DNA from 2 places in the Streptomyces sp. NPDC037410 genome. Region 2 is predicted to be linked to the other one. Evidence: riboswitches for the same ligand, from Rfam matches in the RefSeq annotation. Region 2 holds a riboswitch; the other holds the start of a gene.

Region 1 (11,353 bases), on a different contig from region 2:
TTCGCGCCCGCGGGCACGGCGAAGGCCGATGAAACCGCCCAGTCCCTCGCCATCGAGGAGGGCAAGAAGCTCTACTCCGTCGGCTGCGCCAGCTGCCACGGAACCGGCGGTCAGGGCACCTCTGACGGCCCCTCCCTGGTCGGCGTGGGCTCGGCCGCCGTGGACTTCCAGGTCGGCACGGGCCGTATGCCGGCCCAGCAGCCGGGCGCCCAGGTCCCGAAGAAGAAGGCCATCTACTCGCAGGCTGAGATCGATCAGCTCGCGGCGTACGTCGCCTCCCTCGGTGCCGGCCCGATCAAGCCGACCGAGGGCCAGTACAGCCCTGACGGTGCCGACGTCGCCAAGGGTGGCGAGCTGTTCCGCACCAACTGTGCCCAGTGCCACAACTTCACCGGTGAGGGTGGCGCGCTGACCTACGGCAAGTACGCCCCGTCCCTTGAGGACGTGGACCCGAAGCACCTCTACGAGGCCATGCAGACCGGCCCGCAGAACATGCCCTCCTTCCCCGACACGACGATGCCGGAGAAGGAGAAGAAGGACATCATCGCGTACGTCCAGGCCGTCAACAGCGACAAGTCCGAGAGCCCGGGCGGTCTCAAGCTCGGTGGTCTCGGTCCCGTCAGCGAGGGCCTGTTCGCCTGGGTCTTCGGCCTGGGTGCACTCATCGCAGTTGCCATCTGGGTCGCGGCCCACACCGCTAAGGCCAAGAAGTCATGAGTAGCCAAGAGATTCCAGAAGAGACCCTGCCGGCAGGGCAGGACACCGCGCACGGCGCGGTGAAGGTCGCCGACGACCCGTTCGCCGACCCGGGCCTCCCGCCCCACAAGCCCCGCATCCAGGACATCGACGAGCGGGCCGCCCGCCGGTCCGAGCGTGCGGTCGCCTTCATGTTCACGCTGTCGATGCTGGCCACCGTCGGCTTCATCGCCTCGTACGTGATCTTCCCGGTCGACGAGATCGTGTACATCTGGCCCTTCGGTCACGTGTCCTCGCTCAACTTCGCCCTGGGTCTGACCCTCGGTGCCGCCCTCTTCTTCATCGGCGCGGGCGCGGTCCACTGGGCCCGCACCCTGATGTCCGACGTCGAGGTCGCCGACGAGCGTCACCCGATGCAGGCGTCGCCCGAGGTCAAGGCGAAGGTCATGGCGGACTTCGCGGCCGGTGCCGCGGAGTCGGGCATGGGCCGCCGCAAGCTCATCCGCAACACGATGTTCGGCGCGCTGGCGCTCGTGCCGCTCTCCGGCATCGTGCTGCTGCGTGACATGGGCCCGCTGCCCGAGAAGAAGCTCCGGTCCACGCTGTGGACCAAGGGGCTCCAGCTCATCAACATGAACACGCACGAGCCGCTGCGTCCCGAGGACGTCGCGGTCGGTTCGCTGACCTTCGCGATGCCCGAGGGCCTCTCGGAGCACGACGAGCACTTCCAGACCGAGATCGCCAAGGCCGCCCTGATGATCGTCCGGATCCAGCCGGAGGACATCAAGGACAAGCGCGAGCTCGAGTGGTCCCACGAGGGCATCGTCGCGTTCTCGAAGATCTGCACCCACGTGGGCTGCCCGATCTCTCTGTACGAGCAGCAGACGCACCACGTGCTCTGCCCGTGCCACCAGTCCACCTTCGACCTCTCCGACGGCGCCCGCGTCATCTTCGGCCCGGCCGGTCACGCCCTCCCGCAGCTGCGGATCGGCGTGAACGACAAGGGCTTCCTGGAGGCGCTCGGCGACTTCGACCAGCCCGTCGGTCCTGCCTTCTGGGAGCGCGGATGAGCACCGTGACGGAATCAAAGAAAGCACCCGCCGGCGAGCGGGTCGCGGACTGGGCCGACGGCCGCCTGGGGATCTACACGCTGGCCAAGGCCAACATGCGGAAGATCTTCCCGGACCACTGGTCCTTCATGCTGGGCGAGGTCTGCCTCTACAGCTTCCTCATCATCATCCTGACGGGCGTCTACCTGACGATGTTCTTCCACCCGTCGATGAACGAGGTGGAGTACGTCGGACCGTACGTCCCGCTCCAGGGACAGCTGATGTCCGAGGCGTTCAACTCGACCATGCACATCTCCTTCGAGGTGCGCGGTGGTCTGCTGATCCGGCAGATCCACCACTGGGCGGCGCTGATCTTCCTCGCCGGCATGTTCGTGCACATGATGCGCGTCTTCTTCACCGGCGCGTTCCGCAAGCCGCGTGAGATCAACTGGCTGTTCGGCTTCCTGCTGTTCTTCCTGGGCATGTTCACCGGCTTCACCGGTTACTCGCTCCCGGACGACCTGCTCTCCGGCACCGGTGTCCGCTTCATGCAGGGCGCGATCCTGTCCGTGCCGGTCCTCGGCACGTACCTCTCGATGTTCCTGTTCGGCGGCGAGTTCCCCGGCGGCGACTTCGTCGCCCGGTTCTACTCGGCGCACGTGCTGCTGCTCCCCGGCATCATGCTGGGCCTCGTGGTCGCCCACCTCATCCTGGTGTTCGTCCACAAGCACACGCAGTTCGCCGGCCCCGGCCGGACGAACAAGAACGTCGTCGGCATGCCGCTGCTGCCCGTGTACATGGCGAAGGCCGGAGGCTTCTTCTTCCTGGTCTTCGGTGTCATCGCGGTCATCGCGGCGATCGCCTCGATCAACCCGATCTGGGCCATCGGCCCGTACCGCCCGGACCAGGTGTCCACCGGCGCCCAGCCCGACTGGTACATGGGCTTCGCCGAGGGTCTGATCCGTGTCATGCCGGGCTGGGAGATCAACCTGTGGGGCCACACGCTGGTCCTCGGCGTGATGATCCCGCTGGCGATCTTCCCGGCGGTCCTCGCGGCCATCGCGGTCTACCCGTTCATCGAGTCCTGGATCACCGGCGACAAGCGCGAGCACCACATCGCGCAGCGCCCGCGCAACGCTCCGACGCGCACCGCCTTCGGTGTCGCCTGGATCACCGCGTACATGATCATGCTCGTGGGTGGTGGAAACGACCTCTGGGCGACGCACTTCCACCTGTCGCTGAACTCGATCACCTGGTTCGTGCGGATCTTCTTCTTCGCCGGTCCGGTCATCGCGTTCATCGCCACCAAGCGGATCTGCCTCGGCCTCCAGCGCCGCGACAAGGACAAGGTGCTGCACGGCCGCGAGTCGGGCATCATCAAGCGCCTGCCGCACGGTGAGTTCGTCGAGGTCCACCAGCCGCTCAGCCAGGGCGAGCTGCACCGCCTCACGGCGCACGAGCAGTACGACGCCGCCGAGCTTCCGCCGGCCGTCGACGAGAACGGCGTCGAGCGCAAGATCGGCCGCATGGAGAAGCTCCGGGTCAAGCTCAACAAGGGCTACTACGGCGACGACAGCCAGATCGCCAAGCCCACGGTCGAGGAGTACAAGGAGATCCAGAGCGGCCACGGCCACCACTGATCACCCTGAACACCTGACCTCCTGCTAGGTCGCCACGGCGAGAGCCCCGTCCATTCGATGGACGGGGCTCTTTGCCGTCCCCGGAGCTCGATAGGGTGGGACCGTACCGTCGACGTGATCACCAGGAGCTGCCATGAGCGCTGCGACCCCCGCTGGAGGACCTACCACGGCGGGCCGCTCCTGGCCCGTCCTGCTGAACGGTCTGCTCGACGGCAAGGACCTCTCCGCCGACGACACCGCCTGGGCGATGGACCTGATCATGAGCGGCGAGGCGACCGACGCCCAGATCGCCGGGTTCCTGGTGGCGCTGCGCGCCAAGGGCGAGACCGTCCAGGAGATCACCGGCCTCGTCCGGACCATGTACGCGCACGCCAACACGATCGAGGTGCCGGGACCGGCCGTCGACATCGTCGGCACCGGCGGCGACGGCGCCAAGACCGTCAACATCTCCACGATGGCGTCGATCGTGGTCGCCGGCACGGGCACCAAGGTCGTCAAGCACGGCAACCGCGCCGCGTCCTCCGCCTCCGGCTCCTCCGACGTCCTGGAGAAGCTCGGCATCAACCTGAAGCTCACCCCGCGGCGGGTCGCCGAGGTCGCCGAGGAAGCCGGCATCACCATCTGCTTCGCGGTCACGTTCCACCCCTCGCTGCGGCACGTCGCCGCGGCCCGCGGCCAGCTCGGCATCCGGACCACGTTCAACGTCCTCGGCCCGCTGACCAACCCCGCCCAGGTGAAGGCCCAGGCCGTCGGCGTCGCCGACCCGCGCATGGCGCCCATGGTCGCCGGCGTCCTCGCCGAGCGCGGCAACTCCGCCCTGGTCTTCCGCGGCGACGACGGCCTCGACGAGCTGACGACCACCGGGACCTCCCGGGTCTGGGTGGTCAGGGACGGCGCCGTCACCGAGGAGCGCTTCGACCCGCGGGACGTCGGCATCGAGCTCGTCCCCCTGGAGGCCCTGCGCGGCGGCGACCCCTCGTACAACGCCGACGTGGCCCGCCGGCTCCTCGCGGGGGAGACCGGTCCGGTACGGGACGCGGTGCTGCTCAACGCGGCGGCGGCGCTCACCGCCCTGGAGCCCGGCACGGGCACCCTGGCGGAGCAACTGAGCGCCGGCATCGCGAAGGCGGCCGAGTCGATCGACTCCGGCGCGGCCCGCCGCTCCCTGGAGCGGTGGATCGCCGCCAGCAACGCCTGAGGTCATATGAACGGAGTATTGCGACCCCGTCCCGGATGCCGGGACGGGGTTGCGGCGTCGTGATCGTCTGGCATAGGTTCTGGAACAGGTCATGAGTGACAGCTGCAAGGCCCCGGCCGGCTGTCCGGCAACCCTCCGTCCGTGGCGGGGTGCCCCGGGTGAAGACCAGGCCGCACGAGCAGAAGCCTGCGGCAAGCGCGGACCCCTGCGCCACACCCTGGGGTCCTTGGTCCTCTAGGGAGCGTCGTCTCGTGAGCAAGCGAATGCGTTAGGGCCCATTCGGCCCCTCTCTCCACCCACACCCGTACGCGGCGCCTTTCTCCGTGCTGCCGCGCGGGCCCTTTCACGCCTTTTCGCGCCCCTTTCATGCCGGGAGACACCGCCATGTCCGCACGCCCGAACACCGCCACCGTCGACACCGCCGCCGCCTCTGTCGACACCGCCGCCGACCCCTGCTGCGCCGCCCCGCTCCCGGTCCTCGGCCGGGACGTGACCGTCCCGCTCGTCACCGGCGGCGAGGTGACCTACGCGGCGCTCGACTACGCGGCCAGCGCGCCGGCCCTCCAGCGGGTCTGGGACGACGTCGCCGCGTACGCCCCCTACTACGGCAGCGTCCACCGCGGCGCCGGGTACCTCTCCCAGCTCTCCACCGACCTCTTCGAGAACAGCCGCGCCACCGTCGCCGAGTTCCTCGACTGCCGCCCCGGCGACCAGGTCGTCTTCACCCGCTCCACCACCGACTCCCTCAACCTGCTCGCCGCCGTGATCCCGGCCGGCTGCGAGGTCTTCGTCTTCGAGACCGAGCACCACGCCTCGCTGCTGCCCTGGCGGGACGCCCGCGTGACCTACCTCAACGCGCCGCGCACCCCCGCCCAGGCCGTCGAGACCCTGGAGCGGGCCCTCGCCGACCGCGACCCGTACGGCCCCGCCCTGGTCTGCGTCACCGGCGCCTCCAACGTCACCGGCGAGCTGTGGCCGGTGAAGGAGCTGGCCGCCGCCGCGCACGCGCACGGCGCCCGGATCGTGCTCGACGCCGCCCAGCTCGCGCCCCACCACCCGGTCTCCGTACGGGAGTTGGACGTGGACTGGGTCGCCTTCTCCGGGCACAAGCTGTACGCGCCCTTCGGCTCCGGCGTGCTCGCCGGCCGCGCCGACTGGCTGCAGGATTCCGAGCCCTACCTCGCGGGCGGTGGAGCGTCCCGCAAGGTAGCCCGTCGGGCCGACGGTGGTGTGGACGTGGAGTGGCACACCACCGCGGCCCGACATGAAGCCGGTTCGCCGAACGTCATCGGCGTCTACTCGATCGCCTCCGCCTGCAAGGCGCTCACCGAGGCCGGCTTCGACTCCCTGGTCGCCCGCGAGCGGCACCTGATCGCCACGGTCCGCGAGGGCCTGGCCGAGGTGCCCGAGGTGCGCGTCCTCTCGCTCTTCGGCGACGACGCGCCCCGCGTGGGCGTCATCTCCTTCGTCGTGGAGGGCTGGAACAGCTCCCACTTCGCCGCCGCGCTCTCCGCCGAGTACGGCATCGGCGTCCGCGACGGCCTGTTCTGCGCCCACCCGCTGGTCCGCACCCTGCTCGGCAGCGACCCGCAGGACCCGGGCGAGTGCGGCGCGCCCGAGGCGGGCCCGGGGGAGAGGTCCCTCAACGCCATCCGGGTGAGCTTCGGCGCCGGTTCGCCGGACGAGCACGTGGAGCGGTTCGTCGGCGCCGTGAAGGAGCTCGTCCGGGACGGCGCGCAGTGGAAGTACCGCACCGAGGACGGCCGCTGCGTCCCGGACCGCGGCTGATCGCTCACTCGTACGGGTGAAGGGGGCCTCCCCGGTCGGGAGGCCCCCTTCAGCCGTGCCGCGTCCGCGGTGTCAGGACTCCAGGCCGATGGCGAAGGCCGCCTCCAGGTCGTGCTGGGAGTAGGTCCGGAAGGCGACGTGCGTGTCCGTGGCCTCGACGCCGGGGATCTTGCTGATGCGGCCGGGGATGACGTCCGCCAGGTCGTCGTGGCGCGGCACCCGGACCATGGCGATCAGGTCGTACGTACCGGTGACCGAGAAGACCTCGCTGACGCTGTCGAGCGCGGCGATCGACTCGGCGATCTCGGGGATGCGGTCCACGCTGGTCTTGATGAGCACGATCGCGGTGATCACGGCTGGCTTTCTCCCTCGGTCGCCGCGGCTTGGGCTTTCACTCTATCCCCACCGCGGAAGCGCACCCAGGCGTAGAGGAAGCCGACCGAGAAGCCCACGACATGGGCCAGATAGGCGACGTCGGGCCCCGCGCCCGCCGCCCGCGCGGCCATCCACTGCAGCGTGAACCAGAAGATCAGCACGATCCAGGCGGGGAAGCGCAGCGGCAGGAAGAACAGGAAGGGGAAGAGGCTGGTGACCCGGGAGCGCGGGAAGAGGAAGAGGAAGGCCCCGAGCACCGCGGAGATCGCCCCGGAGGCCCCGACCAGGGTCTGGTCGCTGTCCGCGTGCGCCAGCGCGTACCCGGACAGGGCGACATAGCCGGTCCCCAGGTAGAAGAGGCAGAACTCGACCGGCCCCATGCGCTCCTCGGCCATCGCCCCGAAGACGTACAGGAAGAGCATGTTGCCCAGGAGGTGGAGCCAGCTGCCGTGCACGAAGAGCGCGGTCAGCGGGGTGAGCAGGGCGCGCGGCTCGCCGCCCGTCAGCTCGTCGGGGACCACGCCCCAGCGGCGGAAGTAGGCGCCCTGGGCGGCCAGGAGCTCGTCGCCCGTCCCGTACACCGGGTGGAGTCCGGCGACCGGACTGATCAGGAAGAGCAGGCAGCACGCGGCGATCAGTCCGTACGTCACCGTGGGTCCGCCGCGGGTGCCCCGCCAGGCACCGAGGACCGCGCCTCGCCAGTCGATCATGGACAGATGATGGCGTACCGGGGCCCATGGGGACAGAGCGCCTCGCCGTGCCCCGCCCACCCCGGGAGGCCTTAGGGTTACGGGCAAAACCGACCGCAGTTCGACGGCGCACCGCGGCTCCCGCACCTGGCACCACGCAACAGGAAGAAGGACGGACCGATGACGACGGTTCCCCTGCCGACCGACGAGACCCGCTGGCGCTGCACGCTCTGCGGCAACCTGACCCGCTTCGACGTGACCCGCTCCTCGAAGGTCGTGGAGTACGTCCATCTGGACCTCGCCGGGGACCCGACGGTCGAGGAGCGGCAGGTGGTCAGTGAGACCATCGAGTCGGTCCGCTGCCGCTGGTGCAACGCGGTGGACCAGATCGAACTGGTGGACAGGCCGGGCGCCGAATCCTGAGGGACGGCGCGGACGACATAGGGGTGACGGATCGTGGAGCAGCCCGCGCACGGTGGTGAGCCGGCCGGCGCGGCAGGTGACGCTGCCGAGACGCTCGACCACCCACTGCCGGAAGGTGTACGGCGACGGGTCGTCGCGCTGGTCGCGGACGCCTTCGGCGGGCTCACCGTCGCGGAGCTGCCCGCGCCCCTGCGGCAGTACGCCCGCTTCACCGCGAGCCGGCGGGCCAAGTTCGCCGGCAACGCGATGGCCGCGGCGCTCGACACCGACGCGCTCTTCCGGCAGCGGATCGGCGAGCGGTTCAAGCAGGGCCAGCCCGAGCTGGCCGGAGCCGTGGAGACCGGCACCCCGCCCGCCGCCGCCGACCCCGTCGACGTGGCGGCGGCCGCCTATGTGCTGCGCCCGCCCGGCTGGGTGAAGCTCGTCGCCGCCGCCGGCGAGGAGGCCCAGCGGGCCGACGCCGAGCGGGCCGACGAGGCCGGCCGGCGCGAGCTGGAGCGGCTGCGCGAGGAGCTCGCCGCCGCCAAGGACCGCTCCCGGGACGAGACCGAGCAGCTCCGGCACGACCTGGACGCCGCCCGCAAGGAAGCGGAATCGCTTCACCGCAAGCTGCGCAGCGCCCAGAGCGACGTCAAGCGCGGCGAGGCCGCGCTGCGCAAGGTCCAGGGCGATATCGAGGCCGCGCGGGCCGAGTCGGCCGCGCAGGTGTCGGCCGCCGAGAGCGAGACGCGGCGGCTCAAGGCCCGGCTCGGCGAGGTCGAGGCGGCCCTGGAGGCCAGCCGCAGGACCGCCCGCGAGGGCCGCTCGGTGGAGGACATGCGGCTGCGGCTGCTGCTCGACACCGTCCTCGACGCGGCCCAGGGGCTGCGCCGCGAACTCGCGCTGCCGCCCGTCTCGGTGCACCCGGCGGACACCGTGGACGCGGTGGAGCCGGGGCGGATGTCCCCGAAGGACATCGCGGCGCGGGCGCTCTCCGAGACGGACCCGGCGCTGCTCGACCAGCTGCTCGCGCTGCCGCAGGCGCATCTGGTGGTCGACGGCTACAACGTCACCAAGACCGGTTATCCGACGATGCCGCTGGAGAAGCAGCGGCTGCGGCTGCTCGGCGGTCTCTCGGCGCTCGCGGCCCGCTCGGGCGCCGAGGTCACCTGTGTCTTCGACGGGGCGGAGCTGGCGGCCCCGGTGCTGCTCGCGCCGCCGCGCGGGGTGCGGGTGCTGTTCTCCAAGCCGGGTGTGACGGCGGACGAGTTGATCCGGCAGCTGGTCCGGGCGGAGCCGCCGGGGCGGCCGGTCGTGGTGGTCTCCACCGACCGTGAGGTGGCCGACGGCGTCGCGAAGGCGGGGGCGCGGCCGGTGGCGTCCCTCTTGTTGCTGAAGCGGCTTTCGCGCCTCTCGTGACACATCGCAAGTCCTGGGTGTTATGCCCGAATTCTGGATGGCGCACCGTCAAGTACCCATCACTCGCCGTGTGATGCAAGTAAATAAAGTGGTGCGTGAGCGAGATTTTTGCCAGTGGGATTTGAACTGATCACAACTCGGTCACTAGGGTCGGGCTTCGAACCTTCGCGCGGTTGATCACCCATCCGGGGTGGCGGCGGAGGAACCGCCTGCCCCTGACCGGTTGGGCGGCTCGAGGAAGAAGGAGCTCGCCTTCGTGGCGTCCCACCGTCGACCCAAGCAGCCGAGCCGTACCCGTGTGACCGTGTTCACCGCGGCAGCGGCCGCAGCCGTCGCCCTCTCCGCCCAGTCCGGAGCGCAGGCGGCCCCCGCGAAGCCGAAGATCGACGAGGTCAAGTCGAAGGTCGACAAGCTGAACGAAGAGGCCGAGGTGGCCACCGAGCAGTACAACCTCGCCGAGGAGCGGCGGGGCAAGCTGCAGAAGGAGATCGGCCAGCTCCAGGACAAGGTGGCCCGCGGCCAGGAGGAGCTCAACACCCTCCGCGACCAGATCGGTTCGGTCGCCAGCGCCCAGTACCGCTCCGGCGGCATCGACCCGGCGCTCCAGCTCTTCCTCTCCGCCGACCCGGACACCTACCTCGACAAGGCGTCCGCGATCGACCAGCTCAGCGCCCAGCAGGCCGACGTGCTCACCTCGATCCAGGCCAAGCAGCGCACGCTCGCCCAGGAGCGGGCCGAGGCCACCGCGAAGCTGGCCGACCTCGACGACGTCCGCAAGAGCCTCGGCGAGAAGAAGAAGAAGTTCCTGGGCAAGCTGGCCGAGGCCCGGAAGCTCCTCGACACCCTCACCGCCGAAGAGCGCGCCAAGATGCGGGAGCAGGAGCAGCGCGCCAGCCGCGCCGCTGGCGACCGCGTCGACCTGGGCAACGAGGTCCCGGCCTCGCAGCGCGGCGCCGCCGCCCTCGCCGCCGCGGCCACCCAGATCGGCAAGCCGTACGCCTCGGGCCAGGAAGGTCCCTACTCGTACGACTGCTCGGGTCTGACCATGTGGGCCTACGGCCAGGCCGGCGTCGGCCTCACCCGCACCACCTACACCCAGCAGAACGACGGCGTGAAGATCGGCCGCAGCCAGCTGAAGCCGGGCGACCTGGTCTTCTTCAACGGCCTGGCGCACGTGGGCCTGTACGCGGGCAACAACACCGTCCTGCACGCCCCCCATACGGGCGCGTTCGTCCGCTACGAGTCCATGAACACCATCGGCTCGTTCATGTTCGGCGTCCGTATCTGACGCACGCCGAAACGCTGCGGCATGCCGCCCGAACGGGTGGTTCGCGGCGACGCGCGCTGACCTGACGCCCCGCCGGTGACCTGTGTTCTCCGGCGGGGCGTCACTTTGTGTGCCCGGCGCCTTCGTTGGACGAGGGCTGATCAGCGGCTACTGTCTGCCGCGCCAGCCAGCGTCGAGCCGAACGGAGCGCGATTCGTGGCGTCCCACCGCCGACCCGTCAGGGTCACCGTCCTCACCGCCGCCGCCGCGGCCACCGCGGCGGCCTCCCTCGGGGCCGTCCCCGCGAGCGCCGACCCCGGGGCCACGCCCGCGGCCACCCGCGCCACGGTCGACCGCCTCTTCGAGGAGGCCGAGAAGGCGACCGAGGGCTACAACCGGGCGGACGAGAAGGCGGACGCGCTGCGCCGGACGGTCTCCCAGGCACAGGACGCCCTCGCCCGCGGCCAGGAGCGCGTCAACCTCATGCGGGGCGCGCTCGGTTCGGTCGCCGGGGCCCAGTACCGCTCCGGCGGCATCGACCCCGCCCTCGCCCTGCTGCTCTCCTCCGACCCCGACACCTACCTGGACCGGGCCTCCGCCCTGGACCGGGTCACCGCCCGCCAGAGCGCCGCGCTCGGCGAGCTGCGCCGCGAGCTGCGCCGGCTGAGCCAGCGGCGCAGCGAGGCCCGCACGGCCCTCGCCGACCTCGAACAGAGCCGGGCCGAGGTCGCCCGTCACAAGCGGACCGTCGAGCGGAAGCTGGCCGAGGCCCGCCGGGTGCTCGCCTCCCTCAGCGTCGAGGAGCGCGCCGACTACGACCGCGCCTCCCG
Region 2 (11,353 bases):
TTCTGGTGCCGAGCGAGCCGTCCTCGCCGAGCACGTACGAGACCGGGCCCCGGTTGGATGCGACGAGCACAGTAGCCATGTGGCGAACCTAGCCCGTCCTGTAAACGCTCAAACGTACGTATACGAGACGGGCTGATCCGGCCACGCTGGGTCGCCGCCGGGGCCCGGCCACGCTGGGTAGCCGCCCGGGGGTGTCACGCCACGCGGCGCTGCGCGTACTCCGCGATCTCGGCCATCGGCGGCCGCTCCTCCGTGTCCACCGCGTACGTCCGCGGCTCGAAGCCCTTCTCGCCCCGCTCGAACTGCGTCAGCCGCGGCCGCACCAGATGCCCCCGCGACAGCCGCAGCTGCGCCGTCCGGTAGATCGCCGCCGCCATCCGGCCAAGCGCCAGCCCGTCCTGGTGCCGGTGCTTGCGTACGCCGACGTCCACCTGTGCGAGCGCGTCCAGGCCCACCGTGTGCAGGGCGTCCACGAGCAGCCCCAGCTCCACGCCGTAACCGACCGGGAAGGGGAGCCGTTCGAGGAGGGAGCGGCGTGCCGCGTACTCGCCGCCCAGCGGCTGGACGAAGCCGGCCAGCTGCGGCCAGTGGAGGTTGAGGAGCGGGCGCGCGACCAGTTCCGTCACCCTGCCGCCCTGGCCAGGGGTGTCCCCGAACGGGCGGTCGTACATCGCCTTCACGAAGTCGACGTCCGGGTCCGTGAGCAGCGGGCCCACGATCCCCGTCACGAAGTCCGCCGAGAAGTCCCGCAGGTCCGCGTCCACGAAGCAGACCACGTCCCCGCTCGTCACCATCAGTGACCTCCACAGGACCTCGCCCTTGCCGGGCAGGGCCGGTATGCGGGGGAGGATCGCGTCCCGCGCGACCACCCGCGCCCCGGCCGCGGCCGCCACCTCCGCCGTACGGTCCGTGGAGCCCGAGTCGATCACCACCAGCTCGTCGACGAGCGGCACCGCCTCCGTCATCAGCTCGCGGCGGATCACGGCGACGATGTCCCCGACCGTCGCCTCCTCGTTCAGCGCCGGCAGGACGACACTGACCCTCGTGTTCCGCTTGGCGGCAAGCACCCGCTCCAGCGGGCGGTCGGACACGGACCAGGACCGCCGGGCCAGCCAGCGCTCCACTTCCTCCAACAACGTGATCTCCATCTCGCGGATCGGACGTCGGTCTCCACCTTCGAAGCCTTCGGTTACAGTCTTGAACAACGCGGATGCCCGATGCATGTCGGGGTGCCGCCCGCGTCTCACAATCGAATACCGCTCATCCAGAGGGGCAGAGGGAAACGGCCCGTTGAAGCCCCGGCAACCCTCCAGTCGGTTCTCGTCCTCCAGCGAGGTCCCCGGCTAGGGAAGGTGCCAAATCCGTCTCATGGCGAAAAATTCGTCATGGGAAAGATGAGGAGAAAGGGCCTCGCCTCCATGGCTGTACAGACCGCTACCCCCGTGACCACCGTCGACCTCGGTCCGGCGTCCGGGCTCTCCTGTCGCGAATGCGGTGAAGTGTTCCCGCTCGGACCCGTCTTCGCCTGCGAGCTCTGTTTCGGACCGCTCGAAGTCGCGTACGACCTTCCCACCGGTGACCCCGAGGCGCTGCGCAAGCAGATCGAGGCCGGACCCGCCAACATCTGGCGCTACGCCCCGCTGCTGCCCGTCCCCGCCGACGTCGCCGAGAAGCCGAACCTGAACCCCGGCTGGACCAAGCTCGTCCAGGCCGACAACCTCGCCCGCGAGATCGGCGTCGCCCCCGGCAAGCTGTTCGTCAAGGACGACTCCGGCAACCCGACCCACTCCTTCAAGGACCGGGTCGTCGCCCAGGCCATCGAGGCCGCCCGCGCCTTCGGCTTCACCACCCTCTCCTGCTCCTCCACCGGCAACCTGGCCGGCGCCGTCGGCGCCGCCGCCGCCCGCGCCGGCTTCCGCTCCTGCGTGTTCATCCCGCACGACCTGGAGCAGGGCAAGGTCGTCATGGCCGGTGTATACGGCGGTGACCTCGTCGCCATCGAGGGCAACTACGACGACGTCAACCGCTTCTGCTCGGAGCTCATCGGCGACCCGCTCGGCGAGGGCTGGGGCTTCGTGAACGTCAACCTCCGCCCGTACTACGGCGAGGGCTCCAAGACGCTCGCGTACGAGATCTGCGAGCAGCTCGGCTGGATCATCCCCGACCAGCTCGTCATCCCGATCGCCTCCGGCTCCCAGCTCACGAAGATCGACAAGGGCCTCCAGGAGCTCATCAAGCTGGGCCTCGTCGAGGACAAGCCGTACAAGATCTTCGGCGCCCAGGCCGAGGGCTGCTCCCCGGTGTCCGTCGCCTTCAAGGCCGGTCACGACGTCGTCCGGCCGCAGAAGCCGAACACGATCGCCAAGTCCCTCGCCATCGGCAACCCGGCCGACGGCCCGTACGTCCTCGACATCGCCCGCCGGACCGGCGGCGCCGTGGAGGACGTGAACGACGAGCAGGTCGTGGACGCGATCAAGCTCCTGGCGCAGACCGAGGGCATCTTCGCGGAGACCGCGGGCGGCGTGACCGTCGGCGTCACCAAGAAGCTCGTCGAGGCCGGTCTCATCGACCCGGACCTCACCACCGTCGTCCTCAACACCGGCGACGGACTCAAGACCCTGGACGCGGTGGCCGACACCTCTCAGGCGACCGTCACCATCCGCCCGAGCCTGGACGCGTTCCGCGACGCCGGCCTGGCGCTCTGAAAGGTTACGAAGACATGGCCGTGAACGTCCGCATCCCCACCATCCTCCGCACCTACACGGGCGGTCAGTCCGAGGTCCAGGCCGAGGGCGCGACCCTCGCCGAGGTCATCGCGGACCTGGAGAAGAACCACACGGGCATCGCCGCCCGCGTCCTGGACGACCAGGGCAAGCTGCGCCGCTTCGTCAACGTCTACGTGAACGACGACGACGTGCGCTTCGAGCAGGGCCTGGAGACGGCCACCCCGGCCGGCGCGGGCGTCTCGATCATTCCGGCCGTCGCCGGGGGTTGCTGAGCCCCCGAAGGGCTTACCAGTCAGTACGAATTGCCCCTTCCGCGCGATAAGCGGAAGGGGCAATTCTGCATGGTTGAGCGCGGTAGAGTTGGGGAAGTCCCCTCCGCTGCTCATGCCGGGCGCATATGAGAATGCGCCCCCGCACGACAAGAAGCAGCCAAAGTGCGCGCACGTTGTGTACCTTCTGCGTGCTTTGCCGGGCCCGACTTGCCCCGTCATCTTGGGGATTCTCCCCAATTCCCCTTTCCGGGCCGCCCAGAATTCCCGGTCGAATGACCTGTTGCAGAGGGCAGTTGGGCAGATACATTCAGCCGCGGTCGACGCGTTCCGGCGCAGAGGTCTGACCCGGGTCCGCGAAGTGCGGGTCCCGCGCAAGGGCCAGTAATAGGGGAGTTAGGCATGGCTCAGGGCACCGTCAAGTGGTTCAACGCGGAGAAGGGCTACGGCTTCATCGCGGTAGACGGTGGTGCGGATGTTTTCGTCCACTACAGCGCGATCCAGATGGATGGCTACCGCAGCCTCGAAGAGGGCCAGCGGGTCGAGTTCGAGATCTCGCAGGGCCAGAAGGGTCCGCAGGCGGACATGGTCAAGCTCGCCGTCTGAGCGCGGCGCGATCGGCCACCGACGCAACGCCGTCGAGGGGTCCGCATCCCTGAGGGGATGCGGACCCCTCGTGCGTTCCCGGGGCTCCATCCGGAGTGTCCTGACAGTCGAGAGTCGCTTGCACCCTCCCGTCACCCGACCGCCACCCCTCATCGACGTTCCTTCGGAACGGCTTGCACTCTCCTAGGGCGAGTGCTAATCATTGGCGTTAGCACTCGGAAGGTGAGAGTGCTTACGAGGATCGGGCAGACGAGGTCCGCGGCCAGGTGGGGCAAGGAACCGCCGGGCACGCAGGCCGTCCGTCGCGGGCGTCGGCGCGGTCCTGGAGCGTTATCCACCCCATGTCCGGGAGGACCACTTCACATGGCCAAGATCATCGCGTTCGACGAGGAGGCCCGGCGCGGTCTCGAGCGCGGCATGAACCAGCTCGCTGACGCCGTCAAGGTCACCCTCGGCCCGAAGGGCCGCAACGTCGTCCTCGAGAAGAAGTGGGGCGCCCCCACGATCACCAACGATGGTGTCTCCATCGCCAAGGAGATCGAGCTCGAGGACCCGTACGAGAAGATCGGCGCCGAGCTGGTCAAGGAAGTCGCCAAGAAGACGGACGACGTCGCCGGCGACGGTACGACCACCGCCACCGTCCTCGCCCAGGCGCTCGTCCGCGAGGGTCTCCGCAACGTCGCCGCGGGTGCCAACCCGATGGCCCTCAAGCGCGGCATCGAGAAGGCCGTCGAGGCCGTCTCGGGCGCCCTGCTCGAGCAGGCGAAGGATGTCGAGACCAAGGAGCAGATCGCTTCCACGGCCTCCATCTCCGCCGCCGACACCCAGATCGGCGAGCTCATCGCCGAGGCCATGGACAAGGTCGGCAAGGAAGGCGTCATCACCGTCGAGGAGTCCCAGACCTTCGGTCTGGAGCTGGAGCTCACCGAGGGCATGCGCTTCGACAAGGGCTACATCTCGGCGTACTTCGCCACCGACATGGAGCGCATGGAGGCGTCGCTCGACGACCCGTACCTCCTGATCGTCAACTCCAAGATCTCCTCCGTGAAGGACCTCCTTCCGCTCCTGGAGAAGGTCATGCAGTCGGGCAAGCCGCTGCTGATCATCGCCGAGGACGTCGAGGGCGAGGCCCTGTCGACCCTGGTCGTCAACAAGATCCGCGGCACCTTCAAGTCCGTCGCCGTCAAGGCCCCGGGCTTCGGCGACCGCCGCAAGGCCATGCTGAACGACATCGCCATCCTCACGGGCGGCACGGTCATCTCCGAGGAGGTCGGCCTCAAGCTCGAGAACGCGGGCCTGGACCTGCTGGGCCGCGCCCGCAAGGTCGTCATCACCAAGGACGAGACCACCATCGTCGACGGTGCCGGTGACAGCGAGCAGGTCGCCGGTCGCGTGAACCAGATCCGCGCCGAGATCGAGAACTCCGACTCGGACTACGACCGCGAGAAGCTCCAGGAGCGCCTCGCGAAGCTGGCCGGCGGCGTGGCCGTCATCAAGGCCGGTGCCGCGACCGAGGTCGAGCTCAAGGAGCGCAAGCACCGCATCGAGGACGCCGTTCGCAACGCGAAGGCGGCCGTCGAGGAGGGCATCGTCGCCGGTGGCGGCGTGGCCCTGCTCCAGGCCTCCAACGTCTTCGAGAAGCTCGAAGCGGACCTGTCGGGCGACGAGGCCACCGGTGCCAACATCGTCAAGCTGGCCCTTGAGGCCCCGCTGAAGCAGATCGCCGTCAACGCCGGCCTCGAGGGTGGCGTCGTGGCGGAGAAGGTCCGCAACCTGCCCGTCGGCCACGGCCTGAACGCCGCGACCAACGAGTACGTCGACCTCATCGCCGAGGGCATCATCGACCCGGCGAAGGTCACGCGCTCCGCGCTGCAGAACGCCGCGTCGATCGCCGCGCTGTTCCTCACCACCGAGGCCGTCATCGCCGACAAGCCGGAGAAGGCCGCTGCGCCGGCCGGCGGCGGCATGCCGGGCGGTGACATGGACTTCTGATCCCCACCGGGATCGGCAGTTCATCGCTGAACGCGAACGAGGGCGGCACCCCCTGGTGGGGGTGCCGCCCTCGGGCGTTTCGACCGGTCGCCCGACGGGAGCGGCGGGGCGATCCTGGAAGAGGCTCCTTGTGAAGCTTCCTCGTGAAGGGAGACCGCGATGGTCACCCTCCTCACCACGCCCGCCGACCGTGAGCTCGTCGTCACCCGCACCTTCGAGGCCCCGCCGGCCCGCGTCTGGGAGGCCTGGACGCGGCCCGAGCACGTGCGGGAGTGGTACGGGGCGGCCGGGCTCACCACCTCCGTCGTCGACATCGACCTGCGGGCGGGCGGCGCCTGGCGCTGGGGCCAGACCGCGCCGGGCGGCCAGGAGATCGTCTTCTCCGGGACGTACGAGGACGTGGTCCCGGCGGAGCGGCTCGACTACACGGAGGTCTTCGAGCAGATGCCGGACGCCGAGCCCGTCCGCGTGACCCTCACCTTCGACGCGACCCCCGATGGCGGCACGGCCCTGACCAGCACCTCCTTCTGGCCGTCGAACGAGGTCAGGGACCAGGCGCTGGCGGCGGGCATGGAGGCGGGGGTGCGGGAGCAGTACGACCGGCTGGCGGCGTACCTGAGGGGGATGCGCTGAGTCAGGGGCGGCGGAAGAGGGCCGTCCAGAGGAAGGACTCGCCGAAGCGGGGGGAGTCGGCGGGTTCGTCGCGCATGCGGCGGAGGTCGACCTCGGTGAGACCGCCGAAGATCGCGCGGAGCGAGGTGTCGGTGTAGGCGAGTCCGCCGTGCAGCCTGCCCTCGCGGTAGAAGTCGGCGTCCGGGAGTTCGGAGCCCATGCCGCCCTCGCCGGCGGCGAACGTGGTGAGCGCGAAGTGGCCGCCGGGGGCGAGGACGCGGTCGAGGAGCGAGAGGTAGCTGACGCGCCGGTGCGGGGGCAGGTGGTGGAAGCAGCCGGAGTCGTAGACGAGGTCGTACGGGCCGTCGAGGGCGGCGGTGAAGGCGTCGGCGCAGAGGAAGCGGACGTTCTCGGTCCCTGCCTCGCGGGCCCGTTCCTCCGCCCAGGCGATGGCGGTGGGCGAGAGGTCGATCGCGGTGACGTCGAAGCCGAGGGACGCCAGGTGGAGCGTGTTCCGGCCGGGGCCGCACCCGAGGTCGAGGGCCCGTCCGCCGGCCGGGACCAGGCCCTGCTCGACGTACGACACGAGGTTCTCGTCGGGCTTCGCGACGAAGAACGGCACGGGCTTCTCCCGGTCCGCGTAGAAGCCGTCCCACCAGTCGGCCCCGCCCTCGGTCCACCGGTCGGCACCGGGCGAGAACAGGCTGTCGAGCAGGGCGAGTACGTCGTCGATGGTGCGGATGCTGCGGTCGGTCTCGTTCAAGTGGATCTCCCCTCCGAGTCCCTTAAGAATACGGGGAGTTGAAGTAAAAGCCCAGGTCAGGGGTGGTGTGGGGAGCCGCCGTGCGGGGGCTGTGCGGCCCGTGGGCGCCCGCGTGGGCCCACCCGCACGAGGGGGTGCGCGGGTCCCGGGAAAGGGGCACACAGGGCCGGGAAGGGGCCTTCCAGGGGGTCGCCGGGCCATGTTTTTCTGGCGTCTTTCCCGCGCCTGAACATACGATTCCGCTGCCGACAGGGGGGCCCGCCGGCCCCCGGCCGCGCACCTGTCGGCCAGGCCCCCGGTGTCTTCCCGGCCGTCAGGCCGGCGGCGCCACCAGCTGCTCCTCCTGGCCCGAGCGGCGCAGCGAGTCCGCGACGAAGCCGTTCGTCTTCAGTTCCTCGATCGTGGCGCGGAGGAAGGCGACCGTCTCGGGGCGGCGGCCGATCGTCGTCCCCACGGCCTGTCGGATCTCCATGAAGCGGCCCTCGATCAGGCGGACTTCGGGGTGCGCGGCGGCGTAGGCGGTGAGCGGCTGGCGGATGCCCGCGCCGACCTCAAGGCCTTCCGCCCGGAACGTATCGACGCCTTCCTCTCCCCGTACCACGGTCGCGTGGGCGAGGTTCCTCGACAGGAACAGGTCGTACGCGGAGCCCTTCTTGACCCCGATCCGGACGCCCGGCGCGTCCACGTCCTCGACGGTGGTGAGGGCCGAGCCGCGCGGCACCGCGTACACGCCCTCGATGACGACGTACGGCGCGGTGAACGCGACCTCCGTCTCGCGCGCCGGGTCCACGGCGAGGAAGCAGAGGTCGGCGCGGCCGTCCGCCATCGCCTCGAAGGACTTGCGCGCCGCGTCGAAGCAGAGCAGCTCGACGCCGACGCCGAGCCGGGCCGCGATCTCCCGCGCCAGGTCCACGGTGATCCCGGCCGGCGCCTCGGGCGTGCCCTGCGCGAGCACCGGGTTTCCGAGGTTGATCGAGGCCCGGAGGACGCCGGTGGGGGCGAGGTCGGTGACGAGGGCGGGGCTCGGTGTCGTGGTCATGAGGCGGAGTCTAGGCGGGGCCCTGAGGGGTGACGGGGGCGTGTGGCAACCGCCCCCGGCCGCCCGGGGGCGGGGCCCCGGAGAGGGGGCGGCGCCGTCGGGCAACCGCCCCCGCCCGCCCTGGGGTTGGCCCCACCGTCGATCCGCCCGCCTACCGGATGGGGTCCGGTCGACCCCTCCGCGAGGCTGTGCGCATGACAACGAATCGTGGACGCAAGGCCCTGATGATCGCTCTCTCCGTCGCCGCCGTCGCCGGGGTCGGACTCGTCGGGGGCGGGGTCACGCCCGCCGCCGCGGCGACGCTGAACTGGGGCGACTGCGACCTCGCCGTGAAGCCGCTGCCCGGGCAGCAGTGCGCCACACTCTCCGTCCCCCTCGACTACGCCGACCCCGACGGCGAGCGGATCGGGCTCGCCGTCGCCCGGCTGCCCAGCGCCCGGCCCGAGGCGCGGCGCGGGACGCTCATGGTGATCCCGGGCGGCCCGGGGAGCTCCGGTGTGCAGCGGCTCGGGCAGAAGGGGGCCGCGCTGGCGCGGGAGATGAACGGCGCGTACGACCTGGTGGCCTTCGATCCGCGCGGGGTCGGCGGCTCCGCGAAGGCCCGGTGCGGGTTCGCCGAGGACGACCGGCGCCTGGTGACCTTGCGGTCCTGGCCCGCCGCCGACGGCGGCATCGGCGAGAACGTGGCCCGCTCGCGGCGGATGGCGGAGGCCTGTGCGCGGAACGGCGGTGCGATGCTGCGCGGGCTGACCACCGCCAACCAGGTGCGGGACCTCGACCGGCTGCGGCAGGCGCTCGGTGAGCGGAAGCTGTCCGCGTGGAGCGTGTCGTACGGGACGTACGTGGCCGCCGTGTACGCCCAGAAGTTCCCGGAGCGCACCGACCGCTGGGTCCTCGACAGCAGCTCCGACCCCGACCCGAAGCGCGTCGCCCGCGGCTGGCTCGCGGGCATGGCGAGCGGCGCCGAGGACCGTTTCCCCGACTTCGCGGCCTGGGCGTCCGCCCCGGACCGGGACGAGGACGGGCTGCGGCTCGCCGCGCGGCCCGAGGACGTACGGCCGCTCTTCCTCGGCCTCGCCGCCCGGCTCGACCGTGCGCCGCGCGCCTCGACGACCCCCGGCACACCCCTGACCGGCACGGTGCTGCGCCAGGCGCTCCAGCAGGCCCTGTACTCCGACGCGGCCTTCCCGGCCTTCGCCCGGCTGATGTCCCAGGCCCTCGACCCGGCGGGCGTGCCCGTGCTGCCGCCCGAGCTGGCCGGGCCGATGCCCGACGAGGCGGCGACCGTCAGCGTGGGCGTGATCTGCAACGACGTGGACTGGCCCGCCTCCGTCCCGGCGTACGAGCGGGCCGTCGCCGCCGAGCGGATCCGCCACCCGCTGACGGCGGGCATGCCGGCGAACATCACGCCGTGCGCCTTCTGGAAGGGCGGTGCGGTGGAGAAGCCGACCCGGATCACCGACCGGGGCCCCTCGAACGTGCTGATGATCCAGAACCTGCGCGACCCGTCCACCCCGCACTCCGTCGGGATGAGGATGCGGGAGGCCTTCGGCGAGCGGGCGCGCCTCGTCTCGGTGGACAAGGGCGGCCACGGGGTCTACCTCGGCAACGGCGACGCGTGCGGCGACCGGGCCGTGACCCGCTTCCTGACCGAGGGCGTGCGGCCCGCGGAGGACGTCCTCTGCCGGTGACGGCTCACGCGTGGAGCGCCGCACGCAGGTGGCCCCCGGACGCCGTCAGGCGTGCGGCGGCCGTGTCGGCGTCGATGTCGGCGAGGATCATCAGGATCGCGGTCTTCACCTCTCCGTCGGCGGCGGCGAGCGCGGTCTCGATCTGCTCGTCCGGCGCGCCGGTGGCGAGCGCGACGATCCGCCGCGAGCGGGCCTGGAGCTTGTCGTTGGAGGCGCGGACGTCGACCATCAGGTTCCCGTAGGTCTTGCCGAGCCGGATCATCGTGATCGTCGAGATCATGTTGAGGACCAGCTTCTGTGCCGTACCCGCCTTCAACCGGGTGGAGCCGGTGAGGAGTTCGGGTCCGGTGACGACCTCGATGCCGTGCTCGGCGGCGGCGGCGAGCGCGCTGTCCTCGTTGCAGGAGATCCCGATGGTCAGGGCGCCGAGGGCGCGGGCGTGGGCGACGGCGCCGATCGCGTACGGGGTGCGGCCGGAGGCGGAGACGCCGACGACGGTGTCGTCGGCGGTGAGCCCGAGGGCGTCCAGGTCCGCGGCGGCGAGTTCGCGCGAGTCCTCGGCGCCCTCGACGGCCTTGATCATGGCGGTGGGGCCGCCCGCGATGAGGCCGAGGACCTGCGAGGGGTCGGTGTTGAAGGTGGGCGGGCACTCGCTGGCGTCGAGGACGCCGAGGCGGCCCGCGGTGCCGGCGCCCAGGTAGATCAGCCGTCCGCCGCGGGACATCCGCTCGGCGGTGGCGTCGATCGCGGCGGCGATCGCGGGGAGCTGCCGGGCGACGGCCTCGGGGACGGTCCGGTCCTCGCCGTTCATGGTGCGGGCGATGTCCAGGGTGGGGAGCCGGTCGATCTCGGCGAACTCGGGGCGGAAGGCCTCGGTGGTGAGGGTGGCGAGCTGGGCGCGGAGTTCGGAGTACGAGGTGGGCACGGGCGCTCTTTCGGTACGGCGGCGTCGTCGGCGCCGGTGAACGAGTTGGTCGGGCAGCGGGTGCGGGGCTCAGCGGGTTCGCGGGGAGTGGCGGTGGGCGAGGGCTTCGTAGGAGGCGGCGAGGGCCGGGGCGGCCGTCTCGTACGTGCGCTGGGTGACGCAGGTGAACAGGCAGTCGACGACGAGGAGCTGGCTGGTGCGGGACGACATGGCGGCGGGGCGCAGTTCGCTCTCGCGGGCGGTGGAGGTGGTCAGGACGTGGTCGGCGTACTGGGTGACGGGGCCGTCCGGGCGGCCGGTGATGGCGACCGTGGTGGCGCCGTGGTCGAAGGCCACGCGCAGGGGTTCTATGACGTCGCCGGTGGAGCCGGAGTGGGTGATGGCGATGGCGACGTCGCCGGAGCGGAGCTGCACGGCGTTGGTGACGGCGAGGTGCGGGTCGCTGTGGGCGTGGGCGATCAGGCCGATCCGGAGCAGCTTCTGGCCGAGGTCCTGGGCGACGAGGCCGGAGGCGCCGATGCCGTAGATGTCGATGCGGCGGGCGGTGGCGAGGGCGGCGACGGCGGCGCCGAGCTGGATGGTGTCGAGGCCGGCGGCGGTGTCGGCGAGGGTCTGCTGCTCGTCGTAGGCGAGCTTGGCTACGACGTCGGCCACGGGGTCGTCGACGGCGATGTCGGCGGTGACGGCCGGGGCGCGGCCGGACTGCTGCTGGGCGGCGAGGCCGGCGAGG

The links. A riboswitch is a leader RNA that binds a small molecule or an ion and turns the genes downstream of it on or off. The one in region 2 is predicted to bind S-adenosylmethionine.
Region 1: linked by a shared signal. The riboswitch ahead of ACZ7HT_RS31845 (aminotransferase class V-fold PLP-dependent enzyme) and the one ahead of thrC (threonine synthase) in region 2 are both predicted to bind S-adenosylmethionine.

What each region holds. Positions count from the first base shown of each region.
Region 1 is NZ_JBVJWR010000025.1:93,001-104,353, reverse strand. It holds gene qcrC (cytochrome bc1 complex diheme cytochrome c subunit) at 1-717, shown strand, start outside; gene qcrA (cytochrome bc1 complex Rieske iron-sulfur subunit) at 714-1,766, shown strand; gene qcrB (cytochrome bc1 complex cytochrome b subunit) at 1,763-3,385, shown strand; gene trpD (anthranilate phosphoribosyltransferase) at 3,519-4,583, shown strand; SAM riboswitch class IV at 4,671-4,787, shown strand; gene ACZ7HT_RS31845 (aminotransferase class V-fold PLP-dependent enzyme) at 4,968-6,371, shown strand; gene ACZ7HT_RS31840 (Lrp/AsnC family transcriptional regulator) at 6,444-6,725, opposite strand; gene ACZ7HT_RS31835 (rhomboid family intramembrane serine protease) at 6,722-7,456, opposite strand; gene ACZ7HT_RS31830 (hypothetical protein) at 7,616-7,858, shown strand; gene ACZ7HT_RS31825 (NYN domain-containing protein) at 7,892-9,256, shown strand; gene ACZ7HT_RS31820 (C40 family peptidase) at 9,513-10,544, shown strand; gene ACZ7HT_RS31815 (C40 family peptidase) at 10,740-11,353, shown strand, end outside.
Region 2 is NZ_JBVJWR010000006.1:233,735-245,087, reverse strand. It holds gene ACZ7HT_RS12560 (alpha,alpha-trehalose-phosphate synthase (UDP-forming)) at 1-79, opposite strand, end outside; gene ACZ7HT_RS12555 (glucosyl-3-phosphoglycerate synthase) at 195-1,136, opposite strand; SAM riboswitch class I at 1,258-1,401, shown strand; gene thrC (threonine synthase) at 1,395-2,705, shown strand; gene ACZ7HT_RS12545 (MoaD/ThiS family protein) at 2,720-2,998, shown strand; gene ACZ7HT_RS12540 (cold-shock protein) at 3,398-3,601, shown strand; gene groL (chaperonin GroEL) at 3,965-5,593, shown strand; gene ACZ7HT_RS12530 (SRPBCC domain-containing protein) at 5,753-6,226, shown strand; gene ACZ7HT_RS12525 (class I SAM-dependent methyltransferase) at 6,228-6,968, opposite strand; gene ACZ7HT_RS12520 (transporter substrate-binding domain-containing protein) at 7,282-8,007, opposite strand; gene ACZ7HT_RS12515 (alpha/beta hydrolase) at 8,202-9,698, shown strand; gene murQ (N-acetylmuramic acid 6-phosphate etherase) at 9,703-10,623, opposite strand; gene ACZ7HT_RS12505 (MurR/RpiR family transcriptional regulator) at 10,693-11,353, opposite strand, start outside.